2 regions of the Pediococcus acidilactici genome follow, and region 1 is predicted to be linked to the other one. Evidence: riboswitches for the same ligand, from Rfam matches in the RefSeq annotation. Region 1 holds a riboswitch; the other holds the start of a gene.
What was found. A riboswitch is a leader RNA that binds a small molecule or an ion and turns the genes downstream of it on or off. The one in region 1 is predicted to bind FMN.
Positions count from the first base shown of each region.

Region 1 (3,412 bases):
TGGTTCAGCTTTCAATAAGTGTTTAGCAGGCATTTGGTTGTTAGTAACGTTGGTTAGCACACTGACTAAAATAGCAGTTCCCATCGAACTAGCAACTTGCCGAAGGGTGTTGTTAACCGCGGTTCCGTGCCCCATCTTGTCAAATGGCAACGAGTTCATTCCGGCAGTAGTAACCGGCATCATTGCCATTGAGATTCCAGCCATCCGAATTGCGTATAACACGATGATGTAAAGCATTGGAGTGGTCCGGGTGATGAAAGCAAATGGTAACGTTCCGATTGTTAACAAGAACATCCCGGTAGTCGCTAACCGGCGTGCCCCAATTCTATCGAAGAGACGTCCGGTAATCGGGCTAAGAACCCCCATCATTAATGCCCCAGGCAATAATGTTAATCCAGAATGAAAGGCAGATTCGCCACGTACAGTTTGGATGTAAAGAGGAAGAACCATTTCTGCACCGACCATGGCAATCATGGAAACCGAACTAAGGGTTGCTGAAATTGAAAATTCAGGAATCTTCAATACCCGTAGGTCAAGGAACGGATTTTTACTCCGTAATTGACGCGCCCCAAATAGGATTACGAAGATTGCCCCGATAATTAAGGTGGCTACAACTAAGGAATCAGTCCAGCCCTTGTCACCAACTTCGGAGAAGCCAAAGAGCAAACTACCAAAACCAATGGTTGAAAGTGCAGCTGAAATCCAATCGAGTTGGGTGTGCTCCGTTTTCAAAACGTCTTTCATAAAGAAGAAACCAGCAATTAAAACTACAATGACGGTTGGGATAATCATCCCAAATAAAGTCCGCCAGTGGTAGTTATCAATGACCCATCCAGAAAGGGTCGGCCCAATTGCTGGAGCCACCCCGACAACTAGGCCGGCAAGTCCCATCGCTGAACCACGTTGGTTAGCGGGGAAAATGGTTAGCATCATGGTTTGCAAAAGGGGCATCGTAATTCCGACCCCTAGCGCTTGGATTAGTCGTCCAGCAAGGAGTACTGAAAACGACGGGGCTACGTAACAGAACGTGGTCCCAATTAAAAATATCGTCATGGCTGAAAGGTATAGCCGTTTGGAAGGAATCCGGCTAGTCAACCAGGCACTAATGGGAATCATGATCCCGTTGACCATCAAGAAACCAGTCGTGAGCCATTGCACAGTCGAGGTACTGATATCGAAGGCCTTCATTAAAGTAGGAAAGGCCGTGGTTAAAATGGTTTGGTTCAAAACGGTACAAAATGAACCAATTAAAAGCACAAGGATCAATAAAGACCGCTTATAGGGTTTTCCATGTGCATCAAATGCTTGTGTCATAAGCTTACAACCTCTTTTCATAAAAACTATTCTTAGATACTATAGTCCGGTATACCATCTTTGTCAACTTATTTGACAAAGATGTTAGAGAAGTTATAATTAAATTAAATAAACGGACAAAGTCAATCAGGTTAACTTCAGGAGGAGAATCATGGGAAATCCGTCAGATCGGGTCGATATGTTAAAAAGAATCATTGCGAGCGAGTCTTTGTTACTAAGTATTGGCGATGTGGCAAAGGCAATTGATGTGTCACCTCGTCAATTACGTTATTGGGAAAAGAAAGGCTACGTAAAGACCAATGTATCAGAGTCGGGCCAGCGTAAATATACGTACCCTGCACTTATTCAAGCCGGAAACATTGCCCATTACCTTAATAAGGGGTATACGTTAGCGATGGCAGCTAAAAAAGCCGAGGACAATCGTAAGTTAATGAAAATGTTACGAATTTTTTTGCAGTCCCGGGTAAACAAGGGCTACGAAATTGAAAACGGCTATGAAATCGACTTGGGTGAAGTGAAGAACTTACCTGCGGAAGAACACCTGCTGATAGACGTGATGCAAGACGGTGAAAGCTATTTCAAAATCAAAAAAACAAATGATTGACGAAGATTAATTAGTAGGCTATATTTATAGTGAAATACTTATAAAAAATAAGGTTCATCTTCAAGGGGCAGGGTGTAATTCCCGACCGGTGGTACAGTCCATGACCTGTCATTTTTGACAGCTGATTCGGTGAAATTCCGAAACCGATAGTTAAAGTCTAGATAAAGGGAGATTGAATTTATTGACGCGCACTGAATTTTTTAATTCGGTTTTTAACGCTGTTGCCCCGAACTCGAGCAACGGCGTTTTTTTGTGGAAATAAGTTACCAAGAAGGTGCTCCGATTCTAAAGGAGGCAGTAACATGAGTGTTTCTAAAGTTAATAAGATGGTGATTGTCGCAATGCTGGCAGCCATTTCGTTTGTGTTGATTTTCATTGATTTTCCGATTTTACCGGGGTTTTCGTTCTTAAAGATTGACTTTGCGGACGTACCGGTCTTGATCGGAACCGTTTTGTTTGGGCCCGTGTGGGGAATGGCGACGGCTGGATTAGCTGGGCTATTGGACATTATTGTTCGGGATAGCAACCCGGCGGGAGCCCTTGGAGCGGTAGCAAATTGGATGGCGGCGGTAGCATACGTTCTACCAATCTATTCGTTTTTGAAACGCGCAGAAGATCAGCCACATCACCAAGCTGTAATGGCGCTAGTTAAGGGAGTGCTGTTAGGAACGGCCTTGATGACCGTGGTGATGAGTGTGGCAAATCTGTTTGTTTTGTTACCACTGTATATGAAATTGGCAAGTTTCCAAATAAATATCTCGACGTTAAATATGGTGTTGTACGGGGTGCTACCGTTCAACATTTTAAAGGGAATCATAGTAGGAGCAGTAATTGGATTACTGTACTTTAGGCTGATGCCGATAGTGAGAAGGGGAGAAAAATAAAGAGAGTGGAAGCCACCGGGTAATTTTTGAGGATTAACTTGATTTTGGCCTTAATCGCGGTTTAGGCGATTAAGGCCAAAATATAGTTAACCGGAGAAAATTGGTGGCTGGAACTCGTTTCGACTGTGCAGCAACAGAACACAAAGGATTAACAGAAACAGGGACTAATCGCGGTTTTGGCGATTGGTCCCTGTTTTGGTTAACCGGAGAGAGCTGGGTTCCAGAACGCGGGTTAGCCAGTTCGCTAAACCACGGAGATTAGGCTCGCGACAGTCCTAATTTCAAAAATTACTACATATTATAATATCGGTTAACGGTAACCGAAAATAGCAGCTAATGCGCAACATGCTATAATAAAGCTTCATCAAAAATGGTTGATAAACAACATTTTTGGAATAAGGTAATTCAACTGTTCGGTTGGAAGGCCAAATTTAGAGGTGAAGTTTATGCGGCTTGACGCGCGAAGTATAACAAAAATGGCATTATTACTGGCAATTATCATTGGGTTGGGATTGGTTCCTAATCTTCCAATGGGATTGATTCCGGTTCCCATCACGGTGCAAAATATTGGAATTTTATTAGTGGGGTTAATCCTTACTCCAGGAGAAGC
Region 1 is NZ_CP066046.1:67,241-70,652, forward strand. Features, by position in the region: gene I6H64_RS00290 (MDR family MFS transporter) at 1-1,314, opposite strand, end outside; gene I6H64_RS00295 (MerR family transcriptional regulator) at 1,466-1,918, shown strand; FMN riboswitch at 1,971-2,095, shown strand; gene I6H64_RS00300 (ECF transporter S component) at 2,221-2,802, shown strand; gene I6H64_RS00305 (hypothetical protein) at 2,906-3,064, shown strand; gene I6H64_RS00310 (biotin transporter BioY) at 3,279-3,412, shown strand, end outside.

Region 2 (3,412 bases), 680 kb from region 1:
TACGCTGAAATGCCAGTTGTGGTACTTTTAGCATCAGTACTAACAGTAAAAGCAGTACCGAACGCATCCGTTGAGTCGTCAGTCATCGAATGGAGGCCTAATTTTTTAGCTAAATCTAAACTCATTGGAACGCATAATAACCCACGTGCATGAGAAATCATGGTATTTACGTTTTCAGGGGTAACATGTTCAGCTAGCCCCACCATATCACCCTCTCCTTCACGTTCAACATCATCAGCAACGATAATTAATTGACCTTTTTTTAAAACCTGAAGAGCTTCTTCCACTCGCGTAAGTACGTCTTTTTTAACCATTAAAATCCCTCTTTTTGCTAAGAATATACTTGCCTAAAATATCAGTCTCGACATTTACTTGATTTCCAATCTTTAAGTATTTAAAAGTAGTTTCTTTAATTGTGTGCGGTATCAAGCTAACGATAAAATGGTTTTCAATAACTTTTACAATGGTTAAGCTGACGCCATCTAGAGCAATCGACCCCTTTTCCACGATGTATTGTTTGAAATCATTACCGATAGTGAATTCAAAATCTATGGCGTTGTCGTCGACGACCTTTTTAATCAAAGTAGCCGTAGTGTCCACATGTCCTAAAACAAAATGGCCATCTATTCGATCAGTTGGCAAAAGCGCAGGTTCAAGATTTACTTTTGTGCCAACTCTAAACCTGTTAAATGCGGTTCTTTTAGTAGTCTCGGGCATAACATCTACTTGAAATCCGTCCGTAAAAATTCTTGTGATTGTTAAACATACTCCGTTTACCGCGATACTATCTCCGATTTTGCTATTAATCTCTTTTACTAATGAAGTAGTAATTTTTATTTTAGAAGAGTTTTGATGTCGATCAATTTGAGCAGCCGCCCCATAATCATTAATAATCCCTGTAAACATTTACATTCTCCTTAACTTAAACTTCGTATCTAACCCAATGAATTCTCGGCTGACTAACTGAAAATTCGATGATTGTGCAGCTTTTCCCTGAACAGCTGGTAATCCTTGACCGCCAAAGATTTTGGGCGCTACATAAACAATAATTTCGTCAACAAGATTGCTAGCTATAAATTCAGCATGTAAGTGACTACCACCTTCGATTAAAAGACTCTGGACCCCAATTTTAGCTAAATATTCTGCAATTTTTTTAGGATTCCATTTAGAATCGATAACGATGTTAATTCCTTTAGGCCATCTCTTCTTTGTGACCGTCCGGGAAAGTACAATTGTTTTTAAATGATCTTGAAATATTTTTAAATTGTTTGGCAGCTGGTCGGCATTATTAGCTACAACGACTCGCCAAGGTTGGTAAGGCGTATTTATATTTCTAACAGACAGCGATGGATTATCAGTCAATGCTGTATTTTCGCCCACCAAAATAGCTTGATTTGTAAGGCGTAACTGTTGACTATCCGCGAAAACTTCATTCCCAGTGATAAAGCTTCTCAGATTAGATTGGCGATTAATTTTTCCATCTAATGTCATAGCATATTTAACGGTAATGTACGGCCGGCCACGGTTATAGTAAAAGTTATATTTTAAATTTTCTGGTAATTTCAAATTTAAATTTGTTACTTCAATCCCCGCATTTTTTAAAATCGAAACTCCCTTACCTGACACTAATGGATTAGGATCCAGCTGGCCAATGACAACTTTTTTAATACCAACCTCAACTAGCCTAGTCGCACAAGGAGGGGTTTTGCCAAAGTGACTGCACGGTTCCATACTCACATACATTGTGGCGCCAAAGGCTGCGTTGATGTTTTCTAACCGGTTTAACGCATCAATCTCCGCGTGCTCTTTACCGAATTGATGATGATATCCCGTAGCCAAAATTTCACCGTTCTTAACGATAACAGCCCCAACTAATGGGTTGGTCCACGTTTTGCCCTTTCCTTTCAAAGCTAATTTAAAAGCTAAATCCATAAAATCTTGTTTAGTAATCAAAATCACCCCATATAAAAAGCCCCGCACTATAAAGTGTGGGGCGGATTTTTGATAGCCAAAAAGATTTCATACGAGAGTATGCCAAAAAGCATACAAAAAGAGTACGAAATTTTCGCGTTTTTTCTTCTCCCATCCAGACTATACTGTCGGTCCTAGACTTGCACTAGGTCAACCGCAAAAAAAGCGGGTCACGGACTTCAACACTGAGTTGTCACCGTCGGTCGGGAATTACACCCTGCCCCGAAGAAATCTATTCAGTTTTCGAAACAGAGTTTACTCTTTAATAAAAGTTTAGTCGAATACAACTAAACAAACTTTGTATTTTTATTTCTCCCAATGTCCAGTTTTAACCCGATGGTACACCTGAGCGCCAAAAAATACTAAATAAGATAGCCCTAAAAATATTAAAGCTCCGGTAATGATACCTGGCATTTAACTCACGCTCCCTTTGCTTGATTTTATTTTGATTGATGATATCATAATGGAAAAGGCAAGGGGTGCCTCCCTTGCCACGCCGATGGGTTTTAATGTGCGAGCTAATTACTTAATGTGATTAGCTTTTTTTATTATCTCGTAAGCTTTAGCCAGAAGCAAAATGCCCCGGCATACCACGTAGAAAGCAAGCGCCCACGCCATTAACAATCCCTTTCAAGTTATTCATATCTGACACCTCCACGCCTCTGGATTTTTTGAGGGGTGCCATATAAAAACTCAAACGGCGGCAATTTTTCGGGGGTTGCAGATCCCCTACTTAATTACGTATCCGATTATATCATTTTGTCCCGGCTGATCACATTTCCTTCCGCTTTTTAAATCTTCCTAACTTTATTAAATAAAAAAGAGCGCGAAACAAACTAACTTTTGTCTCACCCTCACTGAAATAGCTTTTTAAGATTTTTATCCAATTACTCATCATTTAGTGTGGTTAAAGCTAACTACCAAACCAATACCCATTTTGGATGACGTCCAACATTTTAGCTAGTTGAACCGTTTCGGCAATGTCGTGGACTCGTAAAATCCGGCCACCATGCAGATACATATATGCCTCAGCCACCAGCGTTACCGGGAGCCGGTCTTCTTTTGGTAACCCGAATAATTTAGCCCCAAACCCTTTTCTCGAAATGGCAATCATCATGGGCCGGTTTAGGTAATTAAACTGGTCGATATTTTTCATCATCGCGTAGTCTTGGTAGCCATCCGCTTTTTTCGCGTAACCAATCCCCTGATCTAACGCAATTCGATTAATATTAATTCCGTTTTGAACTAGCGTGGCAATATTTTCTTCAAAGAATGTCTTCATTTCTGCCGTAAGGTTATCGTAATCTTTATTACGCGCGCTGTGCATCGTTAGCAGTCCAACATTAGAATTACGCATCAGTGCCAGCTTTCGTTGGTCATCGGTAAAGGCGTTGACGTCATTAATGATATCGACATAATCGATCACCCGTTCCATTACCGC
Region 2 is NZ_CP066046.1:747,853-751,264, forward strand. Features, by position in the region: gene I6H64_RS03650 (bifunctional 3,4-dihydroxy-2-butanone-4-phosphate synthase/GTP cyclohydrolase II) at 1-314, opposite strand, end outside; gene I6H64_RS03655 (riboflavin synthase) at 307-906, opposite strand; gene ribD (bifunctional diaminohydroxyphosphoribosylaminopyrimidine deaminase/5-amino-6-(5-phosphoribosylamino)uracil reductase RibD) at 907-1,980, opposite strand; FMN riboswitch at 2,071-2,205, opposite strand; gene folP (dihydropteroate synthase) at 2,885-3,412, opposite strand, start outside.
Region 2: it holds a riboswitch for FMN, as region 1 does, so the genes downstream of both, ribD (bifunctional diaminohydroxyphosphoribosylaminopyrimidine deaminase/5-amino-6-(5-phosphoribosylamino)uracil reductase RibD) here and I6H64_RS00300 (ECF transporter S component) in region 1, are expected to answer to the same signal.